4 regions of the Tenacibaculum soleae genome follow, and region 4 is predicted to be linked to each of the others. Evidence: riboswitches for the same ligand, from Rfam matches in the RefSeq annotation. Region 4 holds a riboswitch; each other region holds the start of a gene.
What was found. Region 4 has a riboswitch for cobalamin ahead of Q4586_RS08680 (DUF5074 domain-containing protein). Riboswitches for the same ligand answer to the same signal wherever they lie in the genome.

Region 1 (5,543 bases), on a different contig from region 4:
TTCCTAAACCTTTTTTAATTTTAGTAAATACGCTGTTTTTTTGACCAACTTTTTCATCTTCTTCAAACAAAACACCTTTTACACCTAAATGATGGCCGATTTGTTCTTTTCCTACTTCCGATTCTAAACCAACAATTTGTTTTCTGTATTTACACAATTGGCAATTCATGTTTGCTGTACCGTTAATGGTTTCATCTAAGCGCTCATCAAAAGCTTTTAAGATTAACTCATCGCTACCAAAAGCTTTGGTGTACACATATTCATGAGGAGATGTTGCACTAAATGTTCGAATTTCATTATAAATACGCTCTAACAGAATTCCTGTAAAAAAGAAAAACGGAATTGCAATCGTACGTTTAAATTCCATTTTACTTGTTAATTCTAAGCTTTTAGTAACTGAAGGATAGGCTGTACCACTATAAGAAACTGTTGTAAACCCAAATCCCATTCCTTCACCTAGCATACAAGCTAGTTTGTGAACATCAGAGTTTGCGTCAGTATCGGTTGTTCCTCTTCCTACAACCATTAAGCACACCTCTTTTCTATCCATCGGTGTATGTTTGCTTTCTTCTTCTAAAACTCTTTTTTGCGCTAATTCTAATAAAAATGAATTCACACCAAGGTGTTTCCCCATTTTTATAGTTAAATCACTATAATAGCTTTGTATGGTATTCATTTCATACGGAATATCATTCTTAGCATGCGAGCCCGCAAAAAGAATAATTGGTAACGCATAAATTTCACGAATTCCTTTTTGATACATACGTTCAATAGACGCTTCGTACACAGGATGATTAAATTCTAAAAAGCCATAATCTACCTCGTATTCTGTATAACGAGCTTGTAGTATAGCAACCAACTCTTTAAAAGCATCGGTTCCTGTTTTGGTTCTACTACCATGACCGCAAAGTAAAATTCCTTTTTTCATTCTTTTAATTAATTGGTTTTACTCCTATTAAAAATACTACTGGCATTTGTAGTTCTTGTTTTTTTATATCGTTTTCTATCTCGCCTAATGTTGATGAGAGTAACACTTCGTTATCTCTTGAAACATTAGAAATTGCATTGATAGGAATGTTTGTGTTTTTGCATACTTCTATTAGTTTAGGAATAATTTTATCTAAACTTTTTAGCCCCATATACAGTGCTAGTGTGTTACCAGCGTTTAGCATTTCTGCAATTCCTTTAAGCTGTGCGGTAGAATAATCGGCAGTATGTGCAGTACAAATTAAAATAGCGTTCGATTGTCTTCTCTCGGTAATAGGAATGTTTACAGAACTCGCCGCCGCTAAGGCTGCAGAAATTCCTGGAACCACAGTAAAAGGCAAATTATGCTGTTTTAAAAAGCGAACTTCTTCGGCAGCTCTTCCATAAATGTATGGATCTCCAGATTTTACACGAACAACTTTATTTCCTAGTTCACAATGTTTTTTCATTAGTGAATTGATGTTATTCTGACGTGTTTCTTGGTCTTCTTTGTCTCCGTATTTTCTACCTACATAAATATGTTCAGCCTGTGTATTAATCGCTAATATTTCATCTGAAATTAAATTATCATGTAAAATAATATCAGCATTTTCAATAGCGTGAAAAGCTTTTAAGGTTAATAGGTTTTTATTACCAGGCCCACAACCTACAATGGCTATTTCAGGTAAATAATCTTTTGTAAATATCCATTCAGGATTTGAGAATTGATAGGTGAAATTTAGTATTGATTTTGATTTAGAATTATCAACTATTTTATAACTTTCCTTAGAGTTAGTTTCAAAAACAGGCGCAGGCATATTTAATTTAATGGCTGCATTCTCATAAAAATCTTTTCTTTTAGGATGTATATCAGCACAACCGTTAATAATTTCACCAAAACAATCTTTATTTATAATAGTTGCTATTAAGCGAATAACATCTTTTTGATGAATAAGATTAACAGGAACATTAGGGTTTTTTAATTGCTTTTTATTTGCCAAAAATCTCCCAGGATGACGTTTAGGGCCAATTAAACCAGCCAAACGTAAAACGGTTAAGTTGTTACCAAAATGTTGTTGCAATAACTGTTCTGCTTCTATGAGAGCTTTACCAGAAGCTTTTTCAGGAATGCAATGTAGAGATTCACTTACAAGAGTATTGGTGTTTTGATATACCGATGTGGAACTAACAAATATAATTTTTGTTTTTTTCGGTGTATGTTTTATAATTTGTTTAATTTGAAGCGGATGAATGGTTTCAATATTTTCAATTCGCTTGGGAGGAAAATTTATAATTAACGTAGATGTATCATGAATAAAAGATTCCCAGTCGCCAATAATGGTATCAGCCTCAACTTTTATTCTACAGGTGTGAAAAGAATATGTAGCTAATGATTTTAAGTTATTGAGTCTTGAAGTACTTCCATTAATAGCATAACCGCTTTTTTGAAGTTGTAAAGCTAATGGTAAACCTAACCAACCTAAACCTAGTATTGAAATACCTTTTTTCATTGTTATGTTAAATTTAAAATTGCGTTTTTTAACTGTATTTTTCTACAATATTCCCAGCCTTTATTAGCTATAGAGTCGAACTCTATCTTGCCTAAAACGTCACCAAATTTATTTTTAAAACGAATACCAACTTGCTGCGATTCCTTTTGATAAAAATATTCCGTGCTAGAAATTTTAGCTTGTTGTAACTCTTTATTATCTTTTGGTACAGCTGCAATAGTTAATGGAATGCAAGTTGTTTTAGTAAATAATTCAAGTGTATGTGTTTTAGAATATTCTAACGTTTCAATATCATTAAAATCAATAGAATTTTGATTTGTCATAGTAAGAGTTACACCATCTGGGTTTTCTCTAAGAAATAAGAATAACGGATACAAATACTGATCTGAACTAAATCCTTTGGTAATAAAACACGCACCTAATTCTGTATCATTCTTTAGTTCAAAAGGCTTTGGTGTTATTGGGGCTCTTTCGTTGTTAGAAATTTGCTTATCCCATCCTTTTTTATATAATAATTCAGTTTCTATAGGGCATTCATTATTTAAATGTCCTTTTACGATATGCGTTATTTTTTCGGGGGTTAATTCTTTATACCAAAATTCACCTGGACTTACAATACAAGTAGGGGCATCTTCACACCGTCCGTTACATCTCGTTTTAATGGTATGGGTAGTATCCCAAAGCTCGTTATTTCTTAAATAAGCTCTAGCCTCTCTAACAACTTTTTCACTACCTGCCTTTTGGCATGATCCTCCGTCGCAAAAGAAAAAAGTATGTGTTGTATTAGCGATGTTTTTACCCATGGTTTAAAAGGAATATGTGAGATTTATTTTTATTGAAAAGGGATGATCTTATCCCAAATATAATGAGGGTTAAAGTTGATTATCTTAATGAAAATAGGGTGCCAGTTTTATAGATGTTATTAAAATTCAACTGAATTTTTATATCAGTAATTTCACCTTTTATTGTTTTATTTTGTGCGAATATGGATAGTGAAAAACACATAATCCACAGACTGCGTAAAATCAATTTTTGCATTTAAAAAAGAAATTAAGCAGGCAAGGAAAGAAAATATGAAAAACATAATTTCTAACTCTTTACCCGAGAGTTACTATTATAAATTATTGTAATATTGGCAGGTCTCCTGACTTAGCTTAGCTTTCATTTACCTTCCCATAGTAATTACTACAGTGGTTTTTATTAATGAAGCCTTTTACAAGCTTTACAGTTGCGGGAACAGCTTTGGATTTACACCAAATTCCCTTTTAATTCTATAATTCTAAATTTTACTAAAGAAATAAGAAACCAAAAATCGAAGCGAATATATAGATTTTTTATAACAGGATTGAGTCTATAATTAGTTTTTTCTTCTTTTTACCTCAATACTTTTATAATTTTTATGTTTTCTTTTTTTTTAAATGTTTTTTAGTTTTTCGTTTTATAAATTTAATTCCCAGGCCTGTAGCAGTAATACAGGTAATTGTTCCGCCTGTAAGTAAGAAAATCATGATAATATCCCATAACGGACGATTTTTTGAAAGAAACGAAAAATCTAAACTATGTAAACCATGATATAACCATCTTTCTGTTCTGTTTTTCGGAGCAGATTTAAGGAGTACTGTATTGGTTTTCGGATTAATATAATAGTAGTTGCTTTTATTGGTAATAATTTTAATAACAGGCAATGTTTTTATATTTTTCCGATCATAATAATAGGCATCATAGTCGTTAAGTACTATTAATTCCGTTACTTTTTCTTTGGTATTAAAACTGTTTATTTTAGCAATGTATTGCTCGTTTGATGCATTATAATTGATCGAAGTAATACAATGATTTTCAACAGTATCTTTATTGAATTTTTCAATAAAGATATTATCATTAAATAAAGAAAAATGAATCTCTTTAAATTTTGACTTAGAGGCTAGCTCTTTAAAATTAATCCAATCTTTATCTGTAATACTTTTTAGCGTAAAGTTTTGCCCTTGCCAAATACTTTTATCCTGTTGGTTTAAAGAAGAGCTAGGCACCCAATTAAAAGGAGTCATACTCATAAAACCACTAAATACCCATGTGCAAATAAACAAGCCAAAACCTAAACCAAAATAATAATGCAGATTATACCATATATTTTTAAACCTTTTAAAATTAGCTTTGGGTTTCTTTTTATAGCGTATTAAGCCTGTAACAATTCCGGTAAGCGTCATTAACAAACCAAATGCGGCCAACCATAAAATAAGTTGTTGCCAAAAATAACTATGTATACGTATATCTTTAAAATAAAGCCAATGTGGTATGGCACCAACCCATGCCCAAAACCGATCACCAGAAGTTGTAATATTTAAAACCTCACCAGTAAGAGAAGATATATGAACCCATGTGTTTTCTTGGTTTTTAAACTTTACTTTATAAACAGGCAAATGTTTAATAAATCTAGATTTAGGAATCCATTGATCTACTTCATTAATAATAGTAACCTCGGCTATGTACTTTAAATTGGTAGCGTTTTTCGCAATGCCTAAGGCTTTATTTTTAGTAAGATTTATAAGTTTTCCATCCTTCGCATATCTCGAAATAACTTTACCCGAAGCAGTTTCTACATGATAAACAATGTTGTTAAGAATACTATTAATTCTTAGTTTGTGTATTGTTTTTAAGGTGTCTTGCTTAAATACAGCAGCAGGTGTTAGTATTTTTTTAGTAGTTAAACTTGTTTCTTTTTTACGCTGTATTTTCTCTTCTTTACCTAAAAAAGGAAAACTTTTATACATCATTACAAACCCTGAAAGAAACCAAACAAGGAATAGCATAAAAAATAAAGTACCTAAGTAATGATGTATAGATATAAGTTTTTTCAAGGGGACTTAAAATTTATAACTTACGTTTACTTTAAAGTTTCTCTCAGCACCAGGGAAAAACTGATAATCATAAATAGCATCAGTAAAATATAACTTATTGGTAATGTTATTTATATTTAAACCTACTCGGACATTATTTTTTTGATAATAAACAGCACCATCTAGTAATAAGTATGAAGGCAATGTAAATGAGTTACTAGAGTTCGTATAA
Region 2 (5,543 bases), on a different contig from region 4:
TTTTGCATGTGGAAAACCAATCAACTTATCTTCACTATTTAAAAGTTCTAACATTGGCACATGAGTTGTGCTGGTAACTACTAATTTACTTACAGGAACTTTAATTTGATTCTTAGCAATATTAGTTTTGTTGGTAAGTGTAAATTTAAACTGCTTTTCAGAGTTTTGAAATACTTTTTTAATGATTAATTTTTTTTGATTATTTTCAGAAATAATGTCAAAACCTTTGGCATATTTTATAGTATATGAAGGGGTTTTTATGGCTAAATTTTCTTTTTTTTCTGATTTTTTACATTGAATAAAAAATAAAGAAAAAATTATTAAGGATAATAAATGTTTCATGATTGTTATAAGGTAAATTTTATAATATGTCCATAATTAAGTTTTAAATCGAACGAGTTTTCTAAAGCTCTTTTATTAATATATGACCATAAACTTCTAATAATTCCTGCATGAGTAACTATTACAACGCGTTTTTTGTTTAAAGTTTTTATTTCTTCTAAAAACTTAACAGCTCTAGCGTGTAAATCTAAATAAGATTCGCCATTTGTGGTAGTAACATTCACAAAATCTTTCATCCAAATATCTAATTCTTTTTTGTTGATGTCATCCCATTTTTTTAACTCCCAATTTCCAAAATCGAGTTCTTTAAGCCTGTTATCATAAATAATAATATCAGAAAATTGTTCGGCTAAAAGTTTACATCTTTTAAGTGGACTAGAATAATAAAGTGTTTCTATATCGTTTATAGGAATTTCTTTTAAAATAGGTTTAATTTCATCATTAAAAGTATTAGTAACACCAATATTAGCTTGCCCATAGCAAATTCCTTTTTCAATATCGGGAGTAGTATGTCTAACTAAAATAATTTCCATATAGCAAGTAATGATAAATAAAATATAACTTCAGAAGCTTGTTGTAAAGCTCCAGCACAATCGCCTGTTTGTCCGCCAATCCATTTTTTAAATAAACGACTCATGTATAAATAGGTTAAAAATAATGGAATTAAAACTCCGAATACTTTAATATCTTGAAAGAAAATAAGCGGTAATATTCCAAAAAAACCTGAAATAACCAATGCTTTTGTGCTCATTTTTTGTGTTGTAGGCTTCACTTTAGCAGTGTCAATATCCCTAACATATTCATGAGTATATAGTAAAACGGTGGCTACAAACCGACTAATAGCATGACCAGAGATAAGTATTAACGGAATTTTATTTAAGTGATTATGCAACTCGTTTAAACTGACTATTTTTATTGATAAAATAGAAATTAAGCCTATAACACCATAAGTTCCTAAGCGAGAGTCTTTCATGATGGTTAATATTTTCTCTTTCGTCCATCCGCCACCAAAACCATCGCAAACATCAGCAAAACCATCTTCATGAAAAGCACCAGTTGTCCAGACAGAAGTGATACAACTTAAAATAATAGCTATTAGAGGATTAAAAATAAAAGAAGCTCCGTAAAAAGTAAGTGCTGAAATTGTACCTACAAGAATACCTACTAAAGAAAAATAACGACTACTTTTATTTAATATTTCAGGAGAATGGTTTACCCATTTAGGGCACGGAATTCGAGTGAAAAATAAAACAGCAGTTAAAAAATAATGGATTTGATTTTTCATAAAATTAAGCTTCAGATACATTTGCACTTTTAAAAGTAGCCATTTCATTTAAAAAATTTACAGCTGCTTGTACTATCGGAAAAGCAATGGCACTACCAGTTCCTTCACCTAAACGTAATCCAATATTTAATAATGGTTTTGCATTTAAAAAAGACAACATTTGTTCATGGCCTTGCTCACCAGAAGTATGGCAGAATAAGCAATAATCTACAATGTTTTTATTAATGGCTTGAGCAGCTAATAAAGCGGCAGTAACAATAAAACCATCAATTAAAATGGTCATTTTTAAAGATGCAGCTTCTAACATGGCTCCGCACATCATTACAATTTCAAAACCACCAAAAGTAGCTAAAGCATCCATCGGGTTTTTAATGTTTTTTTCATGTAAATCTAATACACCTCTAAGAATTTGTCCTTTTTTAGTAACACCATCATCATTTAAGCCTGTTCCTTTACCAACACAATCTTCAATTGGCGTATAGGTAAAATAACTCATTAATAAAGCAGCAGATGAAGTGTTACCGATTCCCATTTCGCCAAAACCAATGGTATTTGTACCTTCTTTAAATAATTTAGCTACTATTTGTTTCCCTTTATTTAAAGCTAACAAACAATCATTTGTTGTCATGGCTTGTGTAATACTATAATCTTTTGTGCCTTTTGCTATTTTAGCATGTATTAGATTCTCATTTTCCTTAAAATCAGCATTTACACCAGCGTCAACAATAGTTAAATCAATATTATTTTGATTACAAAACACGTTAATAGCAGCTCCGTTATTCAAAAAATTTAACACCATTTGTTGGGTTACCTCTTGTGGATAAGGACTTACAGATTTTGATTTTACAATTCCATGATCTCCTGCAAAAACAACAATACTAGGTTTCTTTAAAATAGGGGTAAGGGTGTTTTGAATTTGCCCAACTTGTAAAGCAATCGTTTCTAAAGCTCCTAAAGAGCCGATTGGTTTCGTTTTAAAATCTATTTTTTCTTGTAGTGCTTTTTTTATGGTTGCAGAAACTGGTAATATGCTAGTAGAATACATGTTTTTATTTTAAAGTTAAAGGTAATCCAGATACCATAAAAGTAGCCTTATTTGCTTTTTTAGCAATGTATTGATTTACCCAACCTTGTAATTCAGTAAATTTTCGGCCAATTTTAGTATCAGCATGCAAACCCATTCCTATTTCATTAGAAATAATAATAATATTGGCATCTATTTCAATCAATTTATCTATTTCTTGGGTAGCTAAACGTAAACTTTCTTCTACATTATTTTTAGTGTCAATATAAAAATTAGTAAGCCATAAAGTAACACAGTCAATAACTACGGTTGCTTTTTTAGGAATTACGGTACTTATATTTTTTTCCTCTTCAATAGTTATCCAACGTTCATCCCTATCGGAAATATGCCTATCTACACGTTTTTTAAAATCAGCATCCCAAATTCTTGAAGTAGCTAAGTAAAAAGGTGAATCCGATAATGATTCAGCCAACTGTTGTGCGTAACTACTTTTTCCTGAACGCTCTCCGCCACTTATATAATACATCATAATAAAGAAGTAATTTAAAAGCAAAGATTAGAAAGATTTTTAGAAAAAGAAAATAATACTAGATAACTATGTATTTTAGCAGCTTAAAATATTTTTTATGAAAGTTTCTTCATTTATGCCTGCAGTAACCCAAATGATTTATGATATGGGATTACAAGATTATTTACAAGGTATTACCTTTGAGTGCCCTGCAATTGCGCTTGATGAAAAACAAGTTGCTGTACGTTATAAATTAGAAGGACAAACCTTAACTAGTGAAGAAATAAATACTATTTTTTCTAAAACTAAAGCTGAAGGCGGTACTTTATATTATGTTGATGAACCTGTTTTAGAAAGCATCGCACCTGATATTATTTTCACACAAGATGTATGTGATGTTTGCCAGATTGATACAGAGTCTGTAGCTAAATCTGCATTAAAATTAGCTAAAACACCAGAGTTAATATCAATAACACCAAATTCTTTAGAAGATGTTTTTGATAATGCTTTAACAATTGCAAAGGCAATGAACAAAGAGGAGATAGGTGTTAAATATGTGAATGATTTAAAAGAACGTATTTATAAAATAGTAGATACACAACGCGCAAACAGACTGCAATCTAAAAGTGTGATGCTTTTAGAATGGATAGATCCTTTATTTAACTGCGGACATTGGATTCCGCATCAAATTGGGTATGCTGGTGGAGTTGATTTATTATCGCACCCATCAGGAGATAGTATTGTTATTTCTTGGGATAAAATTGTAAAATATGATCCTGAAGTTTTAATTATTGCTCCTTGTGGTTATGGTATTGAAAGAACCATGGAGGATATGCGTTTTTTAGAAGATAAACCTGAATGGAGTTCTTTAAGAGCTGTAAAAAATGGCGAGGTTTATATTGCCGATTTTGCCATGTTTACGCAATCGTCTGCAAGTACTTTAGTTGACGGAATAGCGTGTTTAGCAGCAATGATTCATCCTAAGAACTTTAATATACCAGACAATTTAAAAGTTAAATTTTCTAATTATAATGATTTATTGGTATTAGATAATTAAAAAAATAACATACATTTGCGCAAAATTTTAGGTTTTGATGTTTAGCAACATAGCATCAAATTAAAAGGGAATTCGGTTAAATACCGAAGCTGTTCCCGCAACTGTAAGCTATTAAGCTTGTAATTAATCTTTAAGTCACTGTTTATTTATAAATGGGAAGACCAATTACAAGACGCAAGCCAGGAGACCTGCCTAGATTTTAAATAATTCAAACTTTCGGGATAAAGGTTTAGTATATTTATGAAAACAATATTAAGTATCTTCTTGTTATTTTTTGTTAACACTCTTTTTTCTCAAAAAGACACAATTTCTGTCAATAAACTTAAAGAAGTTATTGTAAACGGAAAAATAAGAACAATTGGAAAACGTATTGGTGCAGAGTCAACTACAATTGATGAAAAACAAGTAGTTAAAAACCCAATTAATTTTACAAATCTTTTACGTTATAATAGCCCTATTTCATTTAGAGATTATGGTAATGGAGGAGTTAGCACAGCTAGATTTAGAGGAACTTCAGCTTCTAATACCTTAGTGTTATGGAACGGGATACCGATTAATGCAATAGGAAGCGGACAAACAGATTTTAATTCTTTATCAGCCAATATTAGTGATAATATAATTGTTCAAAGTGGTGGTAATAGTACCGAATTTGGTTCGGGAGCTATTGGTGGAACAGTTCGTTTAAATGATGAGTTAAATTTTAAAAAGCATAAAAAGTTCCATTTATTTTCTTCTTTCGGAAGTTACAATACAACGTCTAATTTTTTTAAAAGCTCTTTTGGAGATGAAAAATGGAGTGTAAAATTAGCTTCTACAGTTAATTATTCTGATAATAATTATACGTTTATTGACGATAGATATAAAGACACTAATGGTAATTTATTAAAAAACGAAAACGGGACTTATAAAAATTATGGCGTTAGTTTTAATATAGCTCATAAATTTAGTTCAAAAAATACATTAGCCTTTTACACAACTGGCTATTATGGTAATCGTTTATTTTCAGATGGATTACCTAATCCATCAGCTGGTAGTGAAAGAAATGAAGATTTTAATCAACGTAATTTATTACAGTGGAATTATAGTTATTCATCACAATTTAAACAACTAATAAATATTGCTTATTTAACACAAGAGTATCGATATTATGATAATAAAAATGCTGACAATTTTAGTTTTGGGAAATCTAAAACCATTCACGCTAATTATTCATTAACTTACAAACCTTCTAACATAATATCTTTTAATTACAAAACAACTTTTGAAAACATAACAGGTAGTAACTCTCAAATAACTACTAAAAAAAGAAATTCGGTAGCTTTTATTG
Region 3 (5,543 bases), on a different contig from region 4:
TACTTGGTGATATCGTTCTAGAAGGTTTAAAGTAGTTTGAGTATGATGAGAAAACACTAAAGTTTTTAAAAGGTTTATATACCAAACCAGCTCTATAACTAAATGCAGTTGAAGGAATTTCTGTTTTTTTACCTTCTTCAATTAAAACCCTATCTGCATTAATTTTATCAGTAGCATAGCTTCCTTCAAAAATATCATAACGAATACCAACTAAAACTTTAAGTTGATTAGAAATATCTGACCAGTTTTGCCAATAAAAACCACTGTTAAACTCATCTCTTATTTGCACTTTCTCATCAATAGTTTCTATATGTCCTTGATTTAGAATCGGATTTATTACTGAAATAGTAGTTTTTGTACCTGGGCCAATTACACTTCCTCTAAATGATTTTCTATCTAAAAAAGTAATAGAATTACCAAAAATAGATTTGTGCTTTATTTTACCTGTCTTAAACTGATAACTTACATCTAATTGATTCTGAATTGTATTGGTTGTATGGTTAAAGTAAAAAGGAAACCCTCTAGTTATCGAATCTTTAGCAATATTAAAAAATAACCATTCTGTAGATAGATAATTTATATCATCATCAGACCACGATAAATTATTGTTTAATTTTACCTTATCATTAAATTTATGCTTATATTTAATCTGTAAATCAAAACGTTTGTGCTTTAAATAATCTTGCGGATCGTTATACCTTGTTTTAGGATCCATTCCTGCAACAATATCTCCATTATCATCAACCGGAATACCTGTATCGGTATCGTATACATCGTTATTTGTTTGAAAAGATAGCTCTAAGAAATCCTTTTCAGAAGGCGTATAATTAAGCGTAAAAGAAGCATTGTTGGTATTTACACCATAATATCTCCAACCGCTAGATTTAGTAAGTCCAAAATCGACTCTATATTTTAATTTTTCATTAATTGGCCCGCCCATACCTGCAGACATTTCATAGGTGTCAAAAGAACCATAAGTAGCACTAAACTCTCCAGAAAAAGTATCGGTTGGTTTTTTTCGCACTATATTTATAATACCACCCAAAGCAGAGTGCCCAAACATAACACCAGCAGGACCTTTAAGCACTTCAATATGGCTAACATTTGCTAAGTTGGTACTAGGCGCACTTGTTGAAAGGTTATGACGTTCGTCCCTTACTCCATCATTTAATAATACAAAATTATTAAAACCTCTAATTCTAAATGTTTGAAAACCACCATACCTATTTATAGGTCTAACCCCAGTAGCACTTTTAACAGCACTCCCTAAATCATTAGAATTTCTAAGTTTAATTAATTTAGAACTTACATTATTTGTTGTTAACGGAGCGTCTAAGTTTTTTATTTGAAGCTTATTTAATGCAGTACTTTTTTTTCTTTTAGAAGAAATAGTTACATCTTTCAGTTCAAAAGATGTTGGCTGTAAATACACCACGGCTGGTAAGTTTTTAAGTAATACATTTACTGATTTATAACCTATGTATGAAATATTAATTTTATCGTTTGGCTTTCCTGTAATTTTAAAAAAACCGTTTGTATTTGAGGTTGTTCCTTTTTTAGAATTTTTATTTAGGATAGATGAAAACTGAATAGGGTGATTGTTTTGTTTATTTAAAAGTTGAACAGATTTTGTTTTCTGCGCAATTAATAAACTGGTAGTAAGTAAAAAAAAGAATACAAATTTTAATTTCATTTTGTTTCATTTGTTCAGAAATTAAAATATAGGAGTAAGAAGCCTATAAAAAATAGGCCATCGAACACGTTAACTTTTATTCCCGAAAGTTTAAATTATGTTTTTGATTTAGGCAGGTCTCCTGACTTAACTTAGCGTTCATTTACCTTCCCATAGTTTTAACTACAGTGGTTTTTATTAATGAAGCCTTTAATAAGCTTTACAGTTGCGGGAACAGTTTTGGATTTACACCAAATTCCCTTTTAATTCTTATGCTAAATGTTACAAGAGCATAAAAAACCAAAAATCGTGGCGAATATATAGTATTTTATTATACGATAGTTTCTAAAATAAGTTTTTTTCTTATGGAAGCAGAAGTTTTTGGCAGCATAATAATTTCGAATCCTTTTTTGATATACTGTGCTAGTAGCGCTTTTTCTAGGGTTAAACAATACTCAAATTCTTGTAATCTTTGAGCGTCTTTACAGTAAATATCAAACCAAGTAGGGGCAAAAAACACTTTTTTATGATACACCTCTTTATAAGGAAACTCTTGTAAATACTTGGGCGTTGGTTTGTTTGCTACGGTTAAATAGGCTTCTAAATCTAGTAACGATCTATCACAAATTTGGGTGCTTACATTTAATAACTCTTTACTCGTTAGTTTAAAAACCAATTCTGTAAAACGATTAATATCTTCCCAAGGCATTCCGTTGCTATTATTTTCTTGCTCATTAATAATAACCCTTCTAGAAACTTCATCCATACAAGGAATTGTATCTTTTAAAAGATTTATTAAAGTCGTTTTTCCAGTACCAGGAGCACCGGTAATTACATATTTTTTAGGTAGGTTATGCATAGTTAACTACTAATAGTAAACAAATGATGATAAAAGTAAACAATATACTAGCGGTATAATTAATGGTAGCCACTCTTTTAATTTCTGCGTGTTCAATTTTTCGAGTATTGTTGCCAATAAAAGGTTTGTCTACTAATTTACAATGATAATAATTAGGCCCTCCAAATTTACAGTTTAAAATATAGGCTAAAGCAGCTTCAGGATACCCTGCATTAGGACTACTGTGTTTTTTACCTTCCTTAATAACGAATGGAATACCGTTTATTTTAAATTGAACAACTAACATTAACAAAGCCGTAATTCTTGATGGTATATAATTAACAACATCGTCGAGCTTTGCAGCAAATCGACCAAATAACAGGTATCGGTCATTTTTATACCCAATCATAGAGTCGAAGGTGTTAATCATTTTATACGCCATGGCTCCGGGAACTCCTAAAATTAAAAAGTAAAAAAGTGGAGCAATAACGCCATCGCTTAAATTTTCTGACATGGTTTCAAAAGTAGCTACTCTAATCTGTTGCTCGTTTAATTGATTGGTTTCACGACCAACAATCCACGATAAACGTTTACGACCCGCCGCTAATCCTTCATTTTTTAGGGTATTAAAAACAGCATAGCCTTCTTTTACTAATGTTTTGTTGGCTAGGCTGTAAAACAACATGATTACCGAAAAGATAATGGCACTAATTTTAAAATCATTTGCATGTAACCATTCTATAATTAAATAAGGTAGGGTAAAAGAAATGCTAACTAAAATGATGGTTAAAAGTGCCCCTTTTAAAAGCCTGTAATTATTTTTATTAAGCCATTTTTCACCAAAAGAAATACTATTACCAAATAGTATAATAAGATGCGGAAGTTTTTTCGGATCTCCTAAAATTAAATCCAACCCAAAAGCAATTACAAGTATGTAAATTGAGGTTAAATCCATGCTTTTAAGGCTGTAATAAGTGTATTGTTTGCTTCTTTACTTTGTGTTGAAAGCCGAATGAATTCCCCTTCTAAATTATTAAAGTTTGTAGCGTCTCTAATTAAAATTTGATGCTTTTCTATTAAATATTCTTTTAATTCTTTTGCTGATGTATGCAGTAATTCAACTAAAAAATAAGAGGTATTGCTTTCACAAACTTTTATGCCTTTTAACTGGGCAAGTTCTTTCTTAAAGGTCGTCGTTTCTTCTAATAATAATGAAGCGTTAAATTGAAGTGTTTCGTAATTGTTAAAAATATATTCCCCTGCTCTTATAGCTAATAAATTAACACTCCAAGGCATTTTTAAATTTAAAAGCTTTGTTATGAGTGAAGCATTTGAAATGACATACCCTAAACGCAATCCGGGAATTGTAAATGTTTTGGTTAATGAACGGACAACTATTAAATTTTTATACTTTTTTGTCAGTGAAACAATTGATTCAATGCTATTAGTAAACTCTATATATGCTTCGTCAATAACAAATATAGTCTCTGTTTTTTGTTGAAGAAAAAGTTCTAATTCACTTTTCGAAAAAATAGCCCCATTTGGATTGTTTGGATTGCATATAAAAATAAGATCTGCGCTCGTATCTTTTATTACTGCTCTAGAAATCAACTGATACTCTAACTGAAAAATTTTACAAGCATCTTCATATTCCGAAAAAGTAGGTGCTACAATGACTGCTTTTTTATCAGAATATAATTGAGCTATGAGATAAAAAGCTTCTGTTGCGCCATTGGTAAATAAAAACTGTTCGTTATTGAGTTGGAACTTTTTAGCTGCCAATTCATTTAATTCGCTAGCAGTAGGCGATGGATAACTTTGAATTAAATTAATATTCCTCGATATATCATCAAGCAACGCTTCAGGACATCCTTTATAATACACATTAGAGCTAAAGTTGTGCGTAATTTCTCCTTCAATTAAATGAAGATCGTCTCCATGACCGTTTAACATTTTTGTGCGCCGTTTTTTAAAATGGTTGCCATATCTAAATTTTCATCTATCCAGTTTGCTAATTTAGTAAACTGTGTTGCTTTAAATACTTTGTAGTTTTTAGCCTTCGCATTCGGAAATTTTAATTGCAATAACTCTGTAGTTATTTCTTGATTATCGAAAATACCATGTAGGTAGGTTCCCCAACTTTTATTTCCATCAAAATAACCTTCTTCCTTACCATTAATACAGTTTAAATGTTTGTTTTTAGGTACAATGGTCTCCCCCATATGAATCTCGTACCCTTCGCAAAGCTCCTTAATGTCTTTAAACTGAAAATTACGTTGTACCGTTTGTTTTGTTTTAGAAAGTGTTGTTTCAATATCAAATACCCCCAAACCATCTTCCGATTTAATATTACTTTCCACAGAAAAAGGATCTTTCACCACTTTACCTAACATTTGATACCCTCCACAAATTCCGATAACAGGAATGTTCGCATATTGCTTTTTAATAATACTATCTAATCCATCCTTTTTTAAAGCGATTAAATCTTCAATCGTATTTTTTGTACCCGGAATAATGAGTACATCTGCTTTGTTTAGTTCTTCAGCGTTTCTGGTAAAATATAAATTGATAAGTGGTTCTTGTTCCAATGCCTGAAAATCGGTGTAATTAGACATATAATGGAGTTTTACTACCGCTATATTTAATTTATTATTCGTTGCAGTTGTTTCCCTACTATTTAATGCTACTGAATCTTCTTCTTCAAGAATAATATCTTTCTCATAGGGTAAAATTCCCAAAACAGGTATGTTTGTGAGCTCTTCTAATTTCTTCTTCCCATCAACAAATAATGCAGTATCTCCTCTAAACTTATTAATAATAATTCCTTTTATAAGTTTTCGTTCCCAGTCATCTAACAATTCAATAGTACCATACACACTACCAAATACGCCTCCTTTATCGATATCTGCGACTAAATACACACAAGCATTGGCTGCAGCTGCCATTCGCATATTTACAATGTCTCTATGTTTTAAGTTTAATTCGCTAATGCTTCCAGCGCCTTCCATTACAATAGGGTTGTGCTTTGCCGCT
Region 4 (5,543 bases):
GGTACCAAGCATCTGACTTATCATCAGATTCTATTCTTTTTTGAGCATATTTTTTTGCAATAGCAGATGTTACTGATGAATCTAACCCGCCTGAAAGTAAAACGCCATAAGGAACATCAGACATTAATTGCCTATGAACTGCTGCTTCTAGCGCTTCTTTAACCTCAGCAATACTCGTTTCATTTTCTTTTACCGCCTCATACTCACTCCAATCTCTTTTATACCATTGTATAAACTTTCCGTCTTTGCTTGACATATAATGCCCTGGGGGAAATAATTCTATTTTTGTACAAACTCCCTCCAAAGCTTTTAATTCAGAAGCCACATAAAAAGTTCCGTTTTGATCCCAACCAATATATAATGGAATGATCCCCATATGATCACGTGCAATAAAATATTCATCTTTTTCTACATCATACAACGCAAAACCAAAAATTCCGTTCATATCATCAATAAAATCAACACCTTTTTCTTTATACAACGCTAAAATCACCTCACAATCAGAAGCTGTTTGAAATTGATAAGAACCATCTAATTGTGTTCGCAATTCTCTATGATTGTAAATTTCTCCGTTGGCTGCAAGAATCAATTTTTTATCAGCACTAAATAATGGTTGTTGCCCTGAAGCAGGATCAACAATTGCCAAACGCTCATGCGTCATGATTACTTTATCATCACTATAAACACCACTCCAATCCGGACCTCGATGTCTAATTTTTTTTGACATTTCTAATAACTGAGGTCTTAAAACTTCTGAAGATTCTTTTAAATCAAACGCACATACAATTCCACACATAACTTTTATATTTTTTATTTTCTTTTCAATTTTAAATAGAAAAGAAGTTTGTTTTTTATTTATAATTATGATACAAATAACCGAATGAAGCTTCATTATAAAAACAAATATTTTATTTTTAGTTTTAAATCTAAATTTAAATCTAAATTTTTATATAAAAATGTAACTTTTATAATCGTTTTTAATTAAATAAGCTTACTTTTTATATGAATGACATGAATATACACTTGCAAAATTTTATTAATTAATAAAACTGAAATATATTTGCGGCGGTTTTTCTTTATGTTTATAAAGTAAATTAAAAGGGAATTAGGTGAAATACCTAAACTGTACCCGCAACTGTAAACTTTAAGCCTAATTTATTGGCTACTTGTTATGTTCTTACGCCACTGTTTTTACGGGAAGGCTATAACAAGATGTAAGTCAGGAGACCTGCCAAAAATATTCATTAGTTTTTACTTTCGGGATTAAAAGTAATTGCAAACAATCTTATACATTTAACTATATAACAATAAATTAGGTATTGATGTTTATAGATGTATAATTACGTTTTTAAAATTTAAAATTAATTATAGAATGACACGTATTTATAACGTACTATTACTGTGCCTTACTATGGCATTTTTTTCATGTTCTGAAGATTCAAAAGAACCTGAACCTATTTATGACAACTCTTTTATTTTAACTTTTGAAAGTGATAAAACCACAATAGGCCACCTAAATGAAAAACAAGAGTTTACCGCAAAAGTATATGAATCTTTAAATGAAAATACAATTTCTTTTTCAGAGTTCGATAAACAATTATTTTTAGTAAGTCAAAATGGCCCTGCTTATGTAGCTAAACTAAATTTAGAGAATATAAATTCAGAAATGGAAATTACAAACTCCAAGGTAACAAGTCCCTCTTATTTAACTATGTTTTCTGAAACTGAAGGATTAATGATATCAACCGGAGGAAGAGGAAGAAGAAGAACTTACAATTTATCTTATTTTGACGTTACCAATGGAATAGGAGAAAAAATAGATGAAATATCAACTAAAGTTTTATACGCTAAATCAGCACTTTTAGTAGACAACAAAAATGTTTTAATAGCAGATGATAAAGAACTAAAAATATTAGATATAGATAATAAATCTATTAAAGTTCAATTAACTTTTGAAGACGCTATTTGCGGAATTTTTAAAGACAAAGACAATATAATTTGGTTAGTCACAGAAAAAAGAACTGGAGATGCCAAAATCATTAGTTTGAATACAGATTATTCGATAAAAGAAACAGTAACCGTAAACGACCCTACTCTTAATTTATTTAAAACAAGCATGTTTTCTATGAATAAGACAAGTAACCACATATATTGGTCAGAAGTAGCCACAGGATTAGTGTATCGTTTTAACACAGAAACTAAAACTATTGAAGAGTTTGCAAACCCATCAACAAACAACATTTTATTAACCTCTGTAATAAGAGAACACCCAATTACTAAACAAGTATATGTATTAGGTTTTGAAGATTTTTTTGATACAGAAAAAAGTGTATTAATAATATATAATCAAGATAAAACTGTTTTTAAAACAATCAAAAACGTAGGAAACTCTCCTATAGACATTTATTTTTCAAATGTTAAATATGAATAACATTTTGTAACAAAATGCATTTTTAATAAAATAAATTTTGCAAACACAAAAACACTTTATACATTTGCCATATAATGATGAAACAAAACAACATATGGTGGTGGAACTCTCTTAAAAATTAAGTGAGAAGAAACCTATATGTATATATTATAAAGAAAAGGCTTATCTCACGATAAGCCTTTTTTTGTTTTTTAAGCATAAAAAAATGAGTAAAACAACATTTAAAACAATTAGCAAAAAGCGTATTTCAGACACCATTACTCCAGTAGGTTTGTACTTACGGTTTAGAGATAAATATGCCAACACACTACTATTAGAAAGCTCTGACTATCACAGTAAAGAAGAAAGTTTTTCGTTTATAGCTATTGATCCTATAGTAACTATGAAAGTTGAAAACGATGCTTTTGTAGTTTCAAAACAAGGAAAAATTGTAACCAAAAACACCATCAACAAAAACTTTTACAGCTTGTTTGATGATTTTTCAAAATCAATCACCTTAGATTGTCCTGACGAATTAAAATCATTCAACGGATTATACGGATATTCAACTTACGATAGCGTTCAGTATTTCGAAAACATACAACTAAACGTAAAAGATGCGCCGTCAAAAATACCTGTAATGCAGTACAGTTTTTATCGATTTATTATCGCCATTAATCATTTTAACGATGAAATGACATTAATAGAAAATATTGAAGCAGGAACAGCATCGAGAATTTCAGAAATTGAAACCATCATTAAAACACAAACATTTAACACCCAAAAGTTTGAAATTGATGGAACAGAAACTTCAAATTGCACTAACGACGATTTTAAAGAATATGTAGTAAAAGCAAAAGCACATTGTAAACGTGGCGATGTTTTTCAATTAGTATTATCACGCCAATTTCAACAAAAATTTAAAGGAGACGAATTTAATGTGTATCGAGCATTACGCTCAATAAACCCTTCACCTTATTTGTTTTATTTCGATTATGGCTCATTCAAATTAATGGGATCTTCACCTGAGGCACAAATTAAAATAAATGCAGGAAAAGCGATCATCAATCCAATTGCTGGAACCTTTAGAAGAACAGGCGACATGGCTAAGGATATTAAGTTAGGTAAAAAGTTATCAGAAGACAAAAAAGAAACAGCCGAACATGTAATGTTAGTTGATTTAGCCAGAAACGACCTAAGTAAACACGCCGAAAACGTAAAAGTTGAAGTTTTTAAAGAAGTACAATATTTTAGCCACGTAATTCACTTAGTATCTACCGTGCAAGGTAAAATTAAAGGAAACCCAATTGAAATAGTGGGTGACACCTTTCCTGCCGGAACCTTAAGCGGCGCACCAAAATACAAAGCCATGCAGTTAATTGACACATACGAAAATCAATCGCGCGGATTTTATGGTGGGGCAGTCGGAATTATAGGCCTAGACGGCTCGGTAAATTTAGCCATCGCCATTCGCTCTTTCGTTAGTAAAAACAACGTTTTATATTACCAAGCAGGTGCCGGAATCGTAATTCATTCCGACGAAGAAAAAGAATTACAAGAAGTAAACAATAAATTAGCAGCCTTAAAAAAAGCATTGACTTTAGCCGAAAATATTTAGGGCGTTCGAGCGGGCTTTACACTATATCTTTTTATTAAAAAAAATAAAAAGGATGCCGTTTCAATCCCTAACGCAAAAACAAACAAAAAATGAAAATATTAGTACTAGACAATTACGATTCATTTACCTACAACTTAGTACACATGGTAGAAGATATTACAGGTAATTTGCCTGATGTATATAGAAATAACGAAATTTCGATTGAAGAAATCGAAAGATACGATGCCATTATCTTATCACCAGGTCCTGGAATTCCAGACGAAGCAGGCATCTTAAAAGATGTTATAAAATACTACGCTGGTAAAAAACCTATTTTTGGCGTTTGCTTAGGTCTACAAGCAATAACAGAAGTTTTTGGAGGTAACATTGTAAACATGGGCGAAGTATTTCATGGCGTAGCTACAGAAATGGAAATCACAAAAAAAGACGCTATTATCTTTAAAGATATTCCTACAAAATTTGAAGCCGCAAGATATCATTCTTGGATTGCTACTCATAAAAATTTCCCTTCACAAATCAGCATCACAGCGGTAGATGAAGATGGTGGAATACAAGCCATAGAGCACAATACATTTAACATATCCGCAGTACAATTTCACCCTGAATCAATATTAACAACAGTAGGCGAGCAAATTGTTAGAAACTTTATTAACAACGCAAAAAAGTAATCGTTACACAAAAAACATTTTTGCCAACAAAGTAATAAACAACAAATGAAAGATATTTTAAACAACTTATACCAGCACAAAAAGTTATCAAAAACCGAAGCCAAACAAGTATTAATTGATATTACTTCAGGTAAATTTAACGAAGCACATTTAGCCTCATTCATGACTGTTTTTATGATGCGTCCTATTTCGGTTAACGAGCTTTCGGGTTTTAGAAATGCGTTGGTAGAGTTAGCAATAAAAGTAAATTTTTCTGATTACAACACCATTGATATTGTTGGTACAGGTGGCGATGGAAAAGATACTTTTAATATTTCTACATTAACGTCTTTTATTGTTGCAGGAACTGGGCAGAAAGTAGCAAAACACGGTAATTATTCGGTATCATCACAATCTGGATCATCTGATATGTTAGAAAGTTTTGGATATCAGTTTACCAACGATGAAACCGTTTTAAAATCACATTTAGAGCAAGCAAATATTTGTTTTTTACACGCTCCTAAATTTCATCCAGCAATGAAAGCCGTAAGTGTTACCAGAAAAGCCTTAGCGTTAAAAACATTTTTTAACATGTTAGGCCCTTTAGTAAATCCTAGTTCACCTAAAAACCAACTATTAGGAACCTTTAATTTAGAGGTAGCTCGTTTGTATAATTATATTTTACAAGAGGAAAACACAAATTATGGTATTGTTCATACCTTAGATGGCTATGATGAAATATCTTTAACAAGTGGATTTAAATTGTTTACCAAAAAAGGAGAACAATTAATAAACCCTGAAGATTTAAATCAAAAAAGAATTGAACAATCTGCTATCTTTGGTGGAAAGTCTGTTGCTGATGCCGCAA

Region 1: it holds a riboswitch for cobalamin, as region 4 does, so the genes downstream of both, Q4586_RS13335 ((2Fe-2S) ferredoxin domain-containing protein) here and Q4586_RS08680 (DUF5074 domain-containing protein) in region 4, are expected to answer to the same signal.
Region 2: it holds a riboswitch for cobalamin, as region 4 does, so the genes downstream of both, Q4586_RS05660 (TonB-dependent receptor plug domain-containing protein) here and Q4586_RS08680 (DUF5074 domain-containing protein) in region 4, are expected to answer to the same signal.
Region 3: it holds a riboswitch for cobalamin, as region 4 does, so the genes downstream of both, Q4586_RS13325 (TonB-dependent siderophore receptor) here and Q4586_RS08680 (DUF5074 domain-containing protein) in region 4, are expected to answer to the same signal.

The regions. Positions count from the first base shown of each region.
Region 1 is NZ_JAUOSW010000012.1:8,328-13,870, reverse strand. It holds gene Q4586_RS13345 (sirohydrochlorin chelatase) at 1-928, opposite strand, end outside; gene cobA (uroporphyrinogen-III C-methyltransferase) at 933-2,477, opposite strand; gene Q4586_RS13335 ((2Fe-2S) ferredoxin domain-containing protein) at 2,480-3,280, opposite strand; cobalamin riboswitch at 3,595-3,802, opposite strand; gene Q4586_RS13330 (PepSY domain-containing protein) at 3,875-5,332, opposite strand; gene Q4586_RS13325 (TonB-dependent siderophore receptor) at 5,339-5,543, opposite strand, start outside.
Region 2 is NZ_JAUOSW010000003.1:242,734-248,276, reverse strand. It holds gene Q4586_RS05690 (ABC transporter substrate-binding protein) at 1-342, opposite strand, end outside; gene cobC (alpha-ribazole phosphatase family protein) at 348-875, opposite strand; gene Q4586_RS05680 (adenosylcobinamide-GDP ribazoletransferase) at 860-1,627, opposite strand; gene cobT (nicotinate-nucleotide--dimethylbenzimidazole phosphoribosyltransferase) at 1,632-2,672, opposite strand; gene Q4586_RS05670 (bifunctional adenosylcobinamide kinase/adenosylcobinamide-phosphate guanylyltransferase) at 2,677-3,180, opposite strand; gene Q4586_RS05665 (ABC transporter substrate-binding protein) at 3,278-4,216, shown strand; cobalamin riboswitch at 4,229-4,426, shown strand; gene Q4586_RS05660 (TonB-dependent receptor plug domain-containing protein) at 4,457-5,543, shown strand, end outside.
Region 3 is NZ_JAUOSW010000012.1:2,391-7,933, reverse strand. It holds gene Q4586_RS13325 (TonB-dependent siderophore receptor) at 1-1,693, opposite strand, end outside; cobalamin riboswitch at 1,788-1,992, opposite strand; gene Q4586_RS13320 (AAA family ATPase) at 2,004-2,531, opposite strand; gene cbiB (adenosylcobinamide-phosphate synthase CbiB) at 2,524-3,465, opposite strand; gene Q4586_RS13310 (pyridoxal phosphate-dependent aminotransferase) at 3,456-4,463, opposite strand; gene Q4586_RS13305 (cobyric acid synthase) at 4,457-5,543, opposite strand, start outside.
Region 4 is NZ_JAUOSW010000005.1:103,790-109,332, reverse strand. It holds gene asnB (asparagine synthase B) at 1-796, opposite strand, end outside; cobalamin riboswitch at 1,050-1,250, shown strand; gene Q4586_RS08680 (DUF5074 domain-containing protein) at 1,412-2,431, shown strand; gene Q4586_RS08675 (anthranilate synthase component I family protein) at 2,637-4,028, shown strand; gene Q4586_RS08670 (anthranilate synthase component II) at 4,118-4,696, shown strand; gene trpD (anthranilate phosphoribosyltransferase) at 4,742-5,543, shown strand, end outside.